2 regions of the Microbacterium sp. NPDC080220 genome follow, and region 2 is predicted to be linked to the other one. Evidence: predicted binding sites of a transcription regulator. Region 2 holds the regulator's gene; the other holds the start of a gene.
The links. The regulator HrcA, encoded in region 2, represses chaperone genes, less so after heat shock. The targets are predictions, from matches to a motif close to TTNGCACTCGNNNNNNNCGAGTGCNAA.

Region 1: a site for HrcA is predicted at 5,837-5,863, ahead of groES (co-chaperone GroES). Genes of this name have one in related genera too.

Annotation. Positions count from the first base shown of each region.
Region 1 covers NZ_JBFBOP010000005.1:8,030-15,602, reverse strand. Annotated here, with positions in the region: gene AB0P29_RS09155 (holo-ACP synthase) at 1-203, shown strand, start outside; gene alr (alanine racemase) at 209-1,324, shown strand; gene tsaE (tRNA (adenosine(37)-N6)-threonylcarbamoyltransferase complex ATPase subunit type 1 TsaE) at 1,330-1,824, shown strand; gene tsaB (tRNA (adenosine(37)-N6)-threonylcarbamoyltransferase complex dimerization subunit type 1 TsaB) at 1,873-2,541, shown strand; gene rimI (ribosomal protein S18-alanine N-acetyltransferase) at 2,538-3,035, shown strand; gene tsaD (tRNA (adenosine(37)-N6)-threonylcarbamoyltransferase complex transferase subunit TsaD) at 3,037-4,095, shown strand; gene AB0P29_RS09125 (hypothetical protein) at 4,092-4,580, shown strand; gene AB0P29_RS09120 (class I SAM-dependent methyltransferase) at 4,582-5,781, opposite strand; gene groES (co-chaperone GroES) at 5,952-6,248, shown strand; gene rarD (EamA family transporter RarD) at 6,380-7,318, shown strand; gene AB0P29_RS09105 (ABC transporter substrate-binding protein) at 7,465-7,573, shown strand, end outside.
Region 2 covers NZ_JBFBOP010000008.1:21,047-28,619, forward strand. Annotated here, with positions in the region: gene lepA (translation elongation factor 4) at 1-1,534, shown strand, start outside; gene AB0P29_RS12485 (DUF1990 family protein) at 1,544-2,194, shown strand; gene hemW (radical SAM family heme chaperone HemW) at 2,194-3,411, shown strand; gene hrcA (heat-inducible transcriptional repressor HrcA) at 3,482-4,516, shown strand; gene dnaJ (molecular chaperone DnaJ) at 4,548-5,663, shown strand; gene AB0P29_RS12505 (16S rRNA (uracil(1498)-N(3))-methyltransferase) at 5,666-6,403, shown strand; gene AB0P29_RS12510 (HIT domain-containing protein) at 6,448-6,795, shown strand; gene AB0P29_RS12515 (PhoH family protein) at 6,842-7,573, shown strand, end outside.

The DNA of each region.
Region 1 (7,573 bases), on a different contig from region 2:
TCATCAAGGCGCTCGGCGGCTCGGACGGCGTGCACTGGACCGACATCGAGGTGGCCTCCGAACCTTCGGGTCGCCCCGTCTTCGCGTTGTCGGGCGAGACCGCCGTCACCGTCGCCGACCGCGGCATCACGAGCGTGCACCTGTCGCTCTCGCACGACGCGGGACTCGCGACTGCCTACGTCGTCGCGGAGGCGGGATCGTGACCCGGATGCCGGAGGGCGTCGCGCGGGAAGCGGTCATCGACGTCGGCGCGATCGAGCACAACGTACGGCACCTCGCGCGGGTGACCGCGTCGGAGGTCATCGCCGTCGTGAAGGCCGACGGGTACGGTCACGGAGCCGTCCGCTCGGCGCGTGCGGCCCTCGCCGGCGGTGCGGCGCGCCTGGCGGTCGCCGACGTCGGCGAAGCGCTCGAGCTGCGCGCCGCGGGCATCGACGCCCCTGTGCTCGCCTGGTTGCACGCCCCGGGCGCGGATTTCGCCGAGGCCGCCGCCGCCCGCATCGAGCTCGGCGTGTCGAGCCTCGAGCAGGTCCGCGCCGCCGCAGCGGCCGGGTCGCGGGAGCGGCCCGTCACGGTGCAGCTCAAGGTCGAGACGGGGCTCGGCCGCAACGGCATCGCCCCCGCCGACTACGGCGCCGTGTTCGCCGAGGCGGCGGCCCTCGAGGAGGCCGGTGTCATCCGGGTCCTGGGCCTGTTCAGTCACCTCTCCAACACGTCGGCCGCCGACGACCGCACGGCGCTGTCGCGTTTCACGGTCGCCCAGGCGGCGGCCGAAGCGGCGGGTCTCCGTCCGCCGTTGCGTCACATCGCGGCATCCCACGCCGCCCTCGACCTGCCCGAAGCGCGCCTGGGTTGCGTCCGTCTCGGCGTCGCGATCTACGGGCTGTCGCCGTTCGCCGACCGGTCGTCCGGCGACCTCGGGCTGCGTCCCGCGATGACACTCCGGGCGGCGGTCGCCGCTGTCCGCCGCGTGCCCGCGGGACAGGGGGTCTCCTACGGCTACCTGCACCGCACGGCCAGCGAGTCGACGCTCGCGCTGATCTCGATGGGGTACGCCGACGGTGTCCCGCGCGCCGCCTCGGGAACCGGCCCCGTCTCGATCGGCGGCCGCACGTTCCCCGTCGCCGGCCGCATCGCGATGGACCAGTTCGTCGTCGACGTCGGCGACGCGCCGGTCGCGGTCGGGGACGAGGCCGTGCTCTTCGGCGACCCGGCGACGGGGGTGCCCGCGGCGACCGACTGGGCCGACGCCGCGGACACCATCAACTACGAGATCGTCACGCGCATCGGCCCGCGCGTGCCGCGACGGGAGGTGCGGTCGTGACCGGGATGGAGCACTTCGAGGGGCGCCGAGAGGTCGCCTCGCCCGAGGACATGGAGCGGCTCGGCCGCGAGCTGGGCGGCGCCCTGCGCGCCGGCGACCTGCTCGTCCTCACGGGTCCCCTCGGTGCCGGCAAGACGACCCTCACCCGCGGTATCGGCGCGGGCCTGGGGGTCCGCGGCCCGGTGCAGAGCCCCACGTTCGTGATCGCCCGCACCCACCCGTCCGAGGTCGGCGGCCCGGCGCTCGTGCACGTCGACGCCTACCGGCTCGGTTCCCCGGCCGAGCTCGACGACCTGGGCCTCGACCCCGACGGGTCGGTCACCATCGTCGAGTGGGGGCGCGGCATGGTCGACGGCCTCGTCGACACGTGGTGGGAGCTCGAGATCGAGCGCGGCTGGAGCGGCACGGGCGTCGACAACGCCTGCGGCACGACCGGCCCCTACGCCGCCGAGCTCGAAGACGCCGCACCGCGCATCGTCACCGTCACGCGACGTCCCTGACCACGGCGGCCGCGTCGCGGCATCCGTCCTCCCGATACCCTTGATCCTGTGATCCTCGGCATCGACACGTCCCTCGGCACGGCCGTCGCCGTCACCGATGTCGACGGTGCGGTGCGCGCCGAGGTCGCCAGTGCCGACCCGCTCGGGCACGCCGAGATCATCGGCTCCCTGCTGCAGCAGGTGATGACGGATGCCGCGCACGGCCCCATCGGCGCGACCGGCGCTCCGCAGCCCGTCGCCCTGACCCACGTGGCCGCGGGCATGGGTCCCGGGCCGTTCACGGGGCTGCGGGTCGGGATCGCGGCGGCGCGCGCGTTCGCGCTGGGCCGCGGCATCCCGGTCGTCCCCGTCCGCAGCCACGACGCGGCCGCCCTCGCGGTGCTGCTCGCCGACCCGTTCGCCGAGCTGCCGCGGTTCGCGGTCGTCACCGACGCCCGTCGCCGCGAGTTCGCGTACACCGTCTACGACGGCATCGACGACGACGGACTCCCGCGGCGCGCGACCGAGGCCACCCTGACCCCGCGCGACGCCGTCGACGACGCGCTCGCCGCGCACGGCGCCGAGCGCCGGGACGTGACGGCGATCCCGGGCGCGATGGTCGCGCTCGTCGCGGCGCGCGCCGTGGCTGCGGGCCGGGTCGAGTCCCTCGGCGAGCCGCTCTACCTGCGCGCACCCGACGTCACCCTCCCCGGCGCTCGCAAGAAGGTCGGCTCGTGACCCTCCGCACCGCGACCGCCGCGGACCTCGACGACATCATGCGCCTCGAGCGCGCGTCCTTCCCGACCGACGCGTGGAGCGACGCCCTCATGGCGGGCGAGCTCGCCTCCCCCCACGGCCGGTACGTCGTCGACGTCGAGGCCGGCCGCCTCGTCGGGTACGGCGGTGTGCGCGCCGTGCAGGGCGCAGCGGATGCCGACATCCAGACGATCGCCATCGCCGCCGACGCGCGGGGTCACGGCCGGGGCCGCGCGCTGCTGCGCGAACTGCTCGCGACGGCCCGGTCCCGCGGCGCGCGCGAGGTGTTCCTCGAGGTGCGCGCTGACAATCCCGGAGCCGCCGCGCTCTACCTGTCCGAAGGGTTCGCCGAGGTGGGCCGCCGGCCGCGCTACTACCAGCCCGACGACGTCGACGCGATCGTCATGCAGCTGAACCTCGTCGCCTGGGACGCCCGTCGCACCGCGGCGCCGACCGCCGCCGAAGGATGGTGCTGAGATGACGCACGAACCCCTGGTGCTCGGCATCGAGACGAGCTGCGACGAGACCGGCATCGGCATCGTCCGGGGCCGCACCCTGCTCTCGAACACGATCACGAGCTCGATGGACGAGCACGCCCGCTACGGCGGCGTCGTGCCCGAGGTCGCCGCGCGCGCCCACCTCGAGGCGCTGCAGCCGGCGATCGAGGCGGCGCTCGCCGAGGCGCAGGTCTCGCTCGCCGACCTCGACGCCGTCGCCGTCACGAGCGGGCCGGGTCTCGCCGGCGCCCTCATGGTCGGCGTGGGCGCCGCGAAGGCGCTCGCCGTCAGCCTCGACAAACCGCTGTACGCCGTGAACCACCTCGTGGGGCACATCGCCGCCGACATCCTCACCGGTGACGAGGTCGAGTACCCGACCGTCGCGCTCCTCGTGAGCGGCGGGCACACCTCGTTGCTCCTCGTCCGCGACCTCGTCTCCGACGTCGAGCTGCTCGGCGAGACGATGGACGACGCCGCCGGCGAGGCGTTCGACAAGATCGCCCGCATCCTCGGTCTGCCCTATCCCGGCGGCCCCGAGATCGACAAGGCCGCCGCGACGGGCGACCCGCAGGCGATCCGGTTCCCGCGCGGTATGTCGCGTGCGTCCGACATGGCCGAGCACCGCTACGACTTCTCGTTCTCGGGGCTCAAGACCGCCGTCGCGCGCTGGGTCGAGCAGCGCGAGGCGGCCGGTGAGCCCGTCTCGGTGCCCGACGTGGCGGCATCCTTCCGCGAAGCGGTCGTCGACGTCCTCGTGACGAAGGCGCTCGACGCCTGCGCGCGTCACGACGTGCCCCGCCTGCTGCTGGGTGGCGGCGTGATCGCGAACAAGCGCCTGCGCGACGTCGCGCTCGAGCGCGCGCAGGCCGCGGGGGTGGCCGTCCGCATCCCGCCCCTCTCGCTCTGCACCGACAACGGGGCGATGATCGCGGCGCTGGCGTCCGAGCTCATCATGAGCGGTCGCCCCGCCTCGACCCTCGCGTTCGGCGCCGACTCGACCCTGCCCGTCACGACGATCCAGGTGGAGCCCTCGTCATGAGCGACGAGCGGATGCCGCCGCCCGCCGCACCTGCCGCGGACGAGCCCCCCGCCGCCCCCGCCGTCGAGGCGGCATCGCCCGACGTCGTCCTCGCGCCGACGGACACCGCCCTCCCGGGCGTGCACCGGGGCGGATTCCGTCGGGAGCTCACGCAGCCGCTGCCCGTCGCGCCGCCACTCGCGGTGCACCCGGATCCCGACGAGGCCGCCGCGCCCGACGTCCGCTGGATCCCCCCGGCGCCGGTGCTGCCGCGGAGCGCCGGCTGGTCGCTGCTGTTCGGGTCGCTCGCGCTCGTGCTGGCCTGCTTCGTCGGCTGGGGGTTCCCGGTCGGCGTGATCGGCGTCGTCCTCGCGGTCCTCGCGCTGCGACGCCCGTGGGAGAAGCGCGAGACCGCGCTCTGGGGGCTCGGCCTGAGCATCGCCTCGCTCGCCTACAGCGCCGGCTGGCTGTGGTGGGCGGCCTCGCAGGGCGCCCTGTCCGGCTGACTCAGACGCGCTCCGCGAGCACGGCGACCCGCTTCGCGTCCCGCCCCTCGCCGACCCTCGTGAGGATCAGCGTCGCTGAGGCGTCGCCGCGCAGCGTGAGCTTGCGTCGGAACTGCGCCGGGTCGACGTCGACGCCGCGCTTCTTGATCTCGACGGTGCCGACGCCCCTCTCGCGGAGAGCGGCGTTGATCGCGGGCACCTTCATCGGCAGGACCTCCCGCACCCGGAACGTCTGCACGAACGGGTTCGTCAGGGCGGCATCCGAGGTCAGGTAGGCGATGCCGTCGGCCACCATGCCCGCCTGCAGGTCCCGGGCGACCTCGCCGATCAGGCGCGCGCGGATGACGGCGCCCTCGGGCTCGTGGAGGTAGGCGTCGAGTTCGCGGACCGGCTCGTCGGGCGCGTCGGCGGCCGCCGTCAGCTCCGCCGCGGCCCCGCCCCGCATCACGAGCGCCGAGCGGGCCACACCGTCGCGACGCAGCGCGCCCGACCACAGGACGAGCTCGACGGTCGAACCGTCGACGCTGATCCACTGCGCCTCGACGTCGTCGGGGAGCAGGCTGCGATCGAGGCCCGGTCCGAGTTTGATGCCCACCGGCATCCGCTCTGCGAGGGCGAACGCCCAGTCGAGCGAGGGTGACCAGTCCTCGGGCCGGGTGCGGCTGGTCTCGCTGTGCCCCGCGGTCCGGCGGGCGGGGTCGAGCCAGACCGCGTCCCAGCCGTCCAGGTCGGTCTCCTCGGCGAGGCCCTGCCGCACGGTGACGGCGTCGCCGAACGGCGCGAGGTTGTAGGCGGCGAGGGCGGCGGTCGTCTCGTCGGCGTCGACCGCGAGCACGTCGAGGCCGATGCCCGCGAGTCCCAGGGCGTCGCCGCCGATGCCGCATCCGAGGTCGGCGACGCGGGTGATCCCCGCGGCCCGGAACCGTCCGGCGTGCCGGGCGGCGACCTCGAGCCGGGTCGCCTGTTCGAGCCCCGCACGGGTGAACAGCATGCGCTCGGCGAACGGACCGAACTTCCCCTCGGCGCGCACGCGCAGGTGCGCCTGACCGACGACGGCCGACACGAGATCGGGGGAGTGGCCCGCAGCGCGCAGCCGCGAGACGGCGGCCGCGACCTCGGCGGTGGATGCCAGGGGTCCGACCTCGTCGATCATCCGCAGTCCCTGGGGGGTCAGGAGGGCGGTGAGCTCGGCCTTTTCCATCCGGCCAGCCTAGGTCTCCCCGGTCGGATGGTGCGTCGCAGCATCCGTCATCGTGTTGGCACTCGCGTTGCATGAGTGCCAACCGCGCTCTAGACTTTTCTTAGTACTCTCGGTAAGCGAGTGCTGATGAGTCTTGTAGCAGGACCCCACCAGCAAGAAAGAGGTAGACCGTGTCGGTTTCCATCAAGCCGCTCGAAGACCGCATCGTCATCAAGCAGGTCGAGGCCGAGCAGACCACCGCAAGTGGCCTGGTCATCCCTGACACCGCCAAGGAGAAGCCCCAGGAGGGCGAGGTCGTGGCCGTGGGCCCCGGCCGCATCGACGACAACGGCAACCGCGTTCCGCTCGACGTCGCCGTCGGCGACCGCGTCCTGTACAGCAAGTACGGCGGCACCGAGGTCAAGTTCGGCGCCGACGAGTTCCTCGTCCTGTCGGCTCGCGACGTCCTGGCGGTCGTCGTCCGCTGACACGCAGCGACTGCAGCGCAGGGCCCGGATGCTTCGGCATCCGGGCCCTGTCCCGTTGATGGCAGGATCTGGGCGATCGACGGCAGTGCGGATGACGCGCCCGCTGTCATGACCGTCATAGGCTTGTGCTCATGACACCCGAGCAGGCCGCGCGCGAGAAGTCCCTCGGGGGCGTCTTCGTCTTCTCGGCCTACGTCCTGTGGGGCTTCCTGCCGCTCTACTTCGTCAGCCTCGCCCCGACGACCCCGTGGGAGGTCGTCGGCTGGCGCATCCTGCTGAGCCTCGTCTTCTGCATCGCGCTGCTCGCGATCACCCGCGGCTGGGGGCGGATGCGGGTGATCCTGCGCGATCGTCGCCTCATGCTCTGGACGCTCCTGGCGGGCCTGCTCATCTACGTCAACTGGCAGGTCTTCCTGATCGGGACTCTGACCGGTCACGTCGTCGAGACGAGCCTCGGCTACTTCATCAACCCGATCGCGACCGTGCTCCTCGGCGTCATCGTGCTGAAGGAACGCCTGCGCACCGCGCAGTGGGTCGCGGTCGGCATCGCGGGCGTCGCGGTGGTCGTGATCATCGTCGCGGTCGGCCGCGTGCCCTGGATCGCGCTCGCCCTCGCGGCGAGCTTCGCGACGTACGGTCTCGTCAAGAAGAAGATCGGACCGTCGGTGGATGCCGTGAGCGGCCTCACCCTCGAGTCTTTCTGGCTCGTGCCGATCGCCGTCCTCCAGCTCGTCCTCGTCGGCGTCACCTCCGGACTGACGATGGGCCGCGAGGGGACCGGGCACACCGTCCTGCTCCTGCTGGCGGGGGCCGTCACCGCCGTTCCGCTCCTCTTCTTCTCCGCCGGCGCCCGCCGCACCACGCTGACCGTGGTCGGCATCCTGCAGTTCATCGCGCCGATCATGCAGTTCCTCACCGGGGTGCTCATCCTCGGCGAGCCGATGCCCTTCGAGCGCTGGATCGGATTCGGCCTCGTCTGGGTCGCCGTCGCGGTCTTCACGGTGGACTCGCTCCTGTCGTCCCGGCGCAACCGGACCCGCGCCGAAGCGCTGGTGCCCGACCCCGTCTGACCGCGCTTTCCGAGACCGTTATGGGAGCGTGCCCACCTCGTTACACATCGTTAACGAACGGCAACATTGGGGAGACGAGCGCGCCACTAGGTTGAACACACCGGGCTGGTCCCGAACTGACCCGTGTCACCACAGCAAGGAGCACAATGAGCGTTCTCTCCCGTTCGCGTTCCGCAAAGGTCATGGGCGCCATCGCCCTGGTCGGCGCGAGCGCATTGGTCCTGGCCGGCTGCGCCGGATCCTCGACCCCCACAG
Region 2 (7,573 bases):
CGCCGCCTGCGAGGGAGCGATCCTCCTCGTCGACGCGGCGCAGGGCATCGAGGCGCAGACCCTCGCCAACCTCTACCTCGCCCTCGAGAACGACCTGGAGATCATCCCGGTCCTCAACAAGATCGACCTGCCCGCGGCGGACCCGGAGAAGTACGCCGCCGAGCTCGCGAACCTCATCGGCGGCGACCCGGCCGACGTGCTCAAGGTGAGCGGCAAGACCGGCATGGGGGTCGAGGCCCTCCTCGACCGCATCGTCGAGCGCATCCCCGCACCCGTCGGGGATGCCGACGCCCCCGCCCGGGCCATGATCTTCGACTCGGTCTACGACGCCTACCGTGGCGTCGTGACGTACGTGCGGATGGTCGACGGCAAGCTCGAGCCGCGCGAGCGGATCCAGATGATGTCGTCGAAGGCGGCCCACGACCTCCTCGAGATCGGGGTGTCGAGCCCCGAGCCCGTGCCCACCAAGGGTCTCGGCGTCGGCGAGGTGGGCTACCTCATCACCGGTGTGAAGGACGTCCGCCAGTCCAAGGTCGGCGACACGATCACCAACCACCGCAAGCCCGCATCCGAGGCGCTCGCGGGGTACACCGACCCGAAGCCCATGGTCTTCTCGGGCATCTACCCGATCGACGGCAGCGACTACGCCGAGCTCCGTGAGGCGCTCGACAAGCTGAAGCTGTCGGATGCCTCGCTGCAGTACGAGCCGGAGACCTCGGTCGCCCTCGGGTTCGGATTCCGCTGCGGCTTCCTCGGTCTGCTGCACCTCGAGATCATCACCGAGCGCCTCGCGCGCGAGTTCGGACTCGACCTCATCACGACCGCGCCGTCCGTGACGTACGAGGTGATGACCGACACCGGCGAGACCGTGACGGTGACGAACCCGTCCGAGTACCCCGACGGCCGCGTCGCCGAGGTCTCCGAGCCGGTCGTGAAGGTCGGCATCCTCCTGCCGAAGGACTACGTCGGCACCGTCATGGAGCTCTGCCAGTCCCGCCGCGGCACCCTGCTCGGCATGGACTACCTCAGCGAGGACCGCGTCGAGCTGCGCTACAACATGCCCCTCGGCGAGATCGTCTTCGACTTCTTCGACCACCTGAAGTCCAAGACGCAGGGCTACGCGAGCCTCGACTACGAGCCGGCCGGTTCTCAGACCGCCGACCTCGTCAAGGTCGACATCCTGCTGCAGGGCGAGAAGGTCGACGCGTTCAGCTCGATCGTCCACCGTGAGAAGGCCTACGCCTACGGGACGATGATGACCGAGCGGCTGCGCAAGCTCATCCCGCGTCAGCAGTTCGAGGTCCCCATCCAGGCCGCGATCGGCGCCCGCATCATCGCCCGCGAGAACATCCGCGCGATCCGCAAGGACGTCCTCGCGAAGTGCTACGGCGGTGACATCACCCGTAAGCGCAAGCTGCTGGAGAAGCAGAAGGAGGGCAAGAAGCGCATGAAGATGGTCGGCCGCGTCGAGGTCCCCCAGGAGGCGTTCATCGCCGCGCTCTCGGGAGACGTCGAGGGCAAGGACAAGAAGTAGGCTGGCACGATGCGCCGCGGGAGTTTCCAGGCAGGGACCGTCGACTACGCCGCCGTCGGGGCCACGCAGGCCCCCGATCTCATGGGCTATCCGCCGAAGGGCACGACCCCGGCGGAGGCGTCGTGGCGTCTCGGCAGCGGTGAGAGCCGTTTCGTCACCTCGACCGAATCGCTCCTCGGGTGGGGAGCGCAGCGGGGGGCGGGTCTCCAGGTGACCGATGTGCGCCCGGCATCCGGTCCGATGTACTCCGGTGTCGGCTTCGACGCCGACGGCAACGCCATCCAGCCCAGCCGTCTCGACGACGACCAGCGTTTCGACGCCGACGGCGTGCCGTTCGCGAGCGCCGGGACGACCGTGCACCTTCGAGGGCGCGTCGGCGGGATGCGGGCGGATGCCGAACTCCGGGTCATCTCGGTCGTCGACGAGCCGCGTCGGGTCGGGTTCTCGCTCGGCACCGTCGGTGGATCCGTCGTCAGCGGCGAGGAGTCCTTCCTGCTCGAATGGCGCGACGACGACGAGGTCTGGTTCACGGTCCGCGCCTTCGACAAGCCGACCGGCGTGCTCTACCGCCTCTGGCGTCCGCTGGTGAAGCGTCGGCGTCGCGCCCTGTTCCAGGGGTACCTGCAGGCGATGTCGCCGATGTACGCCACCGGCTCCTGATGGGCTCGGCCCTTCCCCTCGGCGATCCCGCTCCTCTCGACGGCGCACTGCCCGCCGACGTGCGCGTGTCGGACGACGTCGACTTCGGCGTCTACCTGCACGTCCCGTTCTGCCGCGTCCGCTGCGGCTACTGCGACTTCAACACCTACACGGCGACCGAACTGCGCGGCGCCCGACAGGACGCGTACGCCGACGAGGTCCTGCGCGAGATCGCGATCTCCCGGCGCGTGCTGGCCGAACGCGGACCGCTCCGCCCCGCGCAGACGGTGTTCTTCGGCGGCGGCACCCCGACGCTCCTGCCGCCCGGCGACCTGGCGCGCATGCTCGACGGCGTCCGGGAGGCCTTCGGTCTGGCGGACGGTGCCGAGGTGACGGTCGAGGCGAACCCCGACACGATGACGGACGCCGTGGCCGAGACCCTCGCGGCCGCCGGTGTGACACGCCTGTCGATCGGCATGCAGTCGGCTGTCCCGCACGTCCTCGCCGCCCTCGACCGCACCCACGACCCCGCGAACATCGCCACCGCGGTCGCCGCGGCACGGAACGCGGGGCTGGCGGTCAGCCTCGACCTCATCTACGGCGCTCCGGGGGAGTCGCTGGAGGACTGGCGGACCTCGCTCGAGACGGCGACGGCCCTCGCACCCGATCACGTCTCGGCCTACGCGCTCATCGTCGAGGACGGCACGAAACTCGAGCGGCAGATCCGCCGCGGCGAGGTGCCCGCTCCCGATGACGATCTGCAGGCCGACATGTACGAGCTGGCCGACGAACTGCTCGCCGCGGCGGGATACGGGTGGTACGAGGTCTCGAACTGGGCGACGAACCGCGCGCAGCGGTCCCGCCACAACCTGTCGTACTGGCGCGGCCAGGACTGGTGGGGGTACGGCCCGGGCGCCCACAGTCACATCGGCGGACTCCGGTGGTGGAACGTGAAGCACCCCGCGGCGTACGCGCAGCGCCTCGCGGCGGGACAGTCGCCGGCGGCCGGACGGGAGCGACCGGATGCCGAGGCCCGCCGCCTCGAGGACATCCTGCTGCGCTCGCGCATCGTCGACGGGGTGGCCGTGGACGAGGCGACGGCCGCCGGGCGGCGGAACGTGGCATCCCTCATCGCCGACGGGCTCGTCGACGGCGCGGCGGCGGTCCACGGCACGATCGTGCTGACCCGCCGCGGGCGGCTTCTCGCCGACGCCGTCGTGCGGGCGCTCACCGAGTGATCCGAGCAGAACGCTCCGCGCGCGGTAGAATTGGCACTCCAAGATCGAGAGTGCCAGCGGAGGAGGGATGATGGTTTCGGAACGCGGTCTTCAGGTGTTGCGCGCGATCGTCCAGGACTACGTGGACACGCGGGAACCCGTCGGCAGCAAGGCGATCGTCGACCGCCACCAGTTCGGTGTGTCCGCCGCCACGATCCGCAACGACATGGCTCTCCTCGAGGACGAGGAACTCATCATCGCGCCGCACACGTCGTCGGGCCGTGTGCCCACCGACAAGGGGTACCGGGTCTTCGTCGACCATCTCGCCGAGGTCCGTCCGCTGACCTCCGCGCAGCGCTCCGCGATCGGCGCGTTCCTGGAGGACACCGGCGACCTCGACGACCTGCTCGTCCGCACGGTCCGCACGCTCACCCGCCTCACCGGACAGGTCGCGATCGTGCAGTACCCGTCGTTCGCCCGGGCGAACGTCTCGCACGTCGAGGTCGTCCACCTCGGCGGCACCCGCATCGTCATCATCGTCGTGACCGACACCGGCCGGGTCTCGCAGCGGGTCGCGTTCCTCGCGACCGAGCCGTCCGCCGAGGAGGCCGAGCAGCTCAAGCTCGCGATGGCCGCGCTGCTGACCGGCAAGAGCGTCCGCGACGGTGCCGCGGCGATCGCCCGCATCCTCGAGGAGGAGGCTCCGGCCCCCCGCGAGGAGAACCGGCGGATCGTCCTGCGCGCGATCGGCGAGGAGCTCGACGAGTTCCGCTCGGACCGCATGGTCATGGCCGGGTCCGCGACCCTCGCCCGTCGCGAAGCGGACTTCCGCGGCAGCATCTACCCGCTGCTCGAGGCGATCGAGGAGCAGGTGACGCTCCTGCGCCTCATGGGCGAGATGGTCGCGGACGACCGGGGACTGGCGACCAGCATCGGCCGCGAGAACGAGCCGTTCGGGCTCGCCGAGGCATCCGTCGTCGCGGGGGACTACGACGCCGGCGGCTCGCAGGCGCGCGTGGGCGTGCTGGGTCCGACCCGCATGGACTACCCCACCAATCTCGCGGCGGTCCGTGCCGTCGCGCACTATCTGACGCGTCTGCTCGAAGAAGACGAGAAGTCGCGCTGAACGAATCGGCCTCCGGGCCGGAGAGGTGATTGTGGCTGACCACTACGAGGTCCTGGGTGTCGCGCGCGACGCGAGCCCCGAGGAGATCAAGAAGGCGTACCGCCGACTGGCGCGACAGCTCCACCCCGATGTGAACCCGGGAGAGGATGCGTCCGAGCAGTTCAAGCTCGTGACGCACGCGTACGACGTGCTGAGCGACCCCGACCAGCGCCAGCGGTACGACCTCGGTGGCGACTCCGGGGCGTTCGGCGGCGCCGGGGCCGGGTTCGGCGGCTTCAGCGACATCTTCGAGACGTTCTTCGGCGGAGGCGGCGGGGGCACGCGTGCCGGACGCCCGCGCTCGCGTCGCGAGCGGGGCCAAGACGCCCTCGTGCGCGTCGACCTCACCCTCGGCGACGTCGTCTTCGGCGTGCACCGCGACATCGAGGTCGACACGGCGGTGCTGTGCGAGACCTGCCAGGGCTCGTGCTGCCAGCCCGGCACCCAGCCGGTGACCTGCGACATCTGCCACGGCTCGGGGCAGATCCAGCGGACCGTGCGGAGCCTGCTCGGCAACGTCGTCACGTCGCAGCCCTGCACGACCTGCCAGGGCTACGGCACGACCATCCCCTACCCGTGTTCCACGTGTCAGGGCCAGGGCCGTGTGCGCGCGCGCCGCACCGTGTCGATCGACATCCCCGCCGGCGTCGAGACGGGACTGCGCCTGCAGCTGCCCGGATCGGGCGAGGTCGGCCCCGCCGGCGGTCCGAACGGCGACCTGTACCTCGAGGTGACGGTCGCTCCGCACGACGTTTTCAGCCGTGACGGCGACGATCTGCTCGCGACCCTCGAGGTGTCGATGATCGACGCGATCCTCGGCACGAGTGTGACGATCGATTCGCTCGACGGCCCCGTCGACCTCGAGATCCGCCAGGGTGTCCAGGCGGGCGACGAGGTGACCATCCGCGGGCGCGGCATCACCCCGCTCCGCGGCGAGCAGCGCGGCGACCTCCGCGTCGCCGTGCAGGTGGTCACCCCGTCGCACCTCGACCCCAAGTCGCGGGCCCTCGTCCAGGAGCTCGCCAAGCGCACGCGCCCCGCGCCGCCGCACCTCGCCGAGTTCCACCCGGGCCTGTTCTCCAAGCTCCGCGGCAAGTTCAAGCGCTGACCGTGGCCCTGCACTTCCTGATCGAGGATGCCGGTGCCGCCCGCCCGGGCGACGTCGTCCGGCTGACGGGCGCCGAGGCGCACCACGCGGCCGCCGTGCGCCGCATCCGGGTCGGGGAGGGGGTGACCGTGGGCGACGGCCGCGGCCTCTGGCTCACGGGAACCGTCGCCTCGGTCGCACCGAAGGAGGTCGTCGTCGAGGTCGTCGAGCGGCGGGAGCACCCGGCGCCGTCGCCGCGCACGGTGCTCGTGCAGGCGCTCGCGAAGGGTGATCGCGACGAGCTCGCGGTGCAGGCCGCGACCGAACTCGGCGTCGACGCGATCCTCCCGTGGCAGGCAGCCCGGTCCGTCTCGCGGTGGGACGGCGCGAAGGTCGCCAAGGGCGTCGCACGCTGGGAGTCGATCGCCCGCGAGGCGGCCAAGCAGGCCCACCGTGCCTGGCTGCCCGAGGTGGGCGACCCGGTGACGACGCGGCAACTCGTCTCGCAGGCCGAGTCGGCACGGATGCTGGTGCTCGAACCCACGGCATCCGCTGCGCTCTCCGCGGTCGACCTCGACGCCGCAGACACCCGTGACGTGCTGCTCGTCGTCGGGCCCGAGGGCGGGATCTCGCCCGACGAGCTCGACGCGTTGCAGGCCGCCGGCGCGACCCTCGTGCGGCTCGGCGACACGGTTCTGCGCACCTCGACCGCCGGTCCCGCGGCGCTCGCGCTGGTCAACCGGGCGCTCGGCCGCTGGTGAGTCGGCACCGGCCGACGCCGGGAGCCGCTGACTAGACTGGGAGGATGAGCGAGTCGTCGGTGTTCACCCGCATCCTCCGGGGTGAGATCCCCTCCGAGATCATCGCGGAGACCGAGAACGCGTTCGCGATCCGCGACATCGCCCCGCAGGCTCCCGTGCACCTGCTCGTGATCCCCAAGAGCGAGCAGTACCGCGACGTCGTCGAGCTCGCCGCGGGCGACCCTGCCCTGCTCGCCGAGCTGGTGGGGCTCGCGAACAGCCTGGCCGCCGAGCACGCCGACGGCGACTTCCGATTGATCTTCAACACCGGCCCCGGCGCCGGTCAGACCGTCTTCCACGTCCACGCCCACGTGCTGGGCGGCGGGCTCAGCGAAGGGAGCCTCGGTGGCTGACAGCACCGAACCCACCGTCGACCGTATCTACGCGGACGGCGTCGCGATGGTGCAGCTGCTGGGTCCTCAGGACCGCCTGCTGCGCACCGTCGAACGCGAACACCCCGACGTGCAGGTGCACGTCCGCGGCAACGAGATCACGCTCACCGGCGAGGGCGACGCCGTGGCGCGTGCCCGCGAACTCGTCGACGAACTCATCGGCATGGCGCGGGCGGGGCAGGGCCTCGACCCGAGCGACGTCACCCAGTCGAGCCGCATCCTGCGGGACAACGGCGGGATGCGTCCCTCCGAGGTCCTCGGCGAAGCCATCCTCTCCTCGCGCGGCAAGGTCATCCGTCCCAAGACGCTCGGCCAGAAGGAGTACGTCGACGCGATCGAGGAGAACACGATCGTCTTCGGCATCGGCCCCGCCGGCACCGGTAAGACCTACCTCGCGATGGCCAAGGCCGTCCAGGCGCTGCAGCGCAAGGAGGTCAGCCGCATCATCCTGACCCGTCCCGCCGTCGAAGCGGGGGAGCGTCTCGGATTCCTGCCGGGCACGCTGACCGACAAGATCGACCCGTACCTGCGGCCGCTCTACGACGCGCTGAACGAGATGATGGACCCCGAGCTCGTCCCGAAGCTCATGGCGTCGGGAACGATCGAGGTCGCCCCCCTCGCCTACATGCGCGGGCGCACCCTGAACGACTCCTTCGTCGTCCTCGACGAGGCGCAGAACACGACGCCCGAGCAGATGAAGATGTTCCTCACCCGTCTCGGGTTCGGCACGCGAATGGTC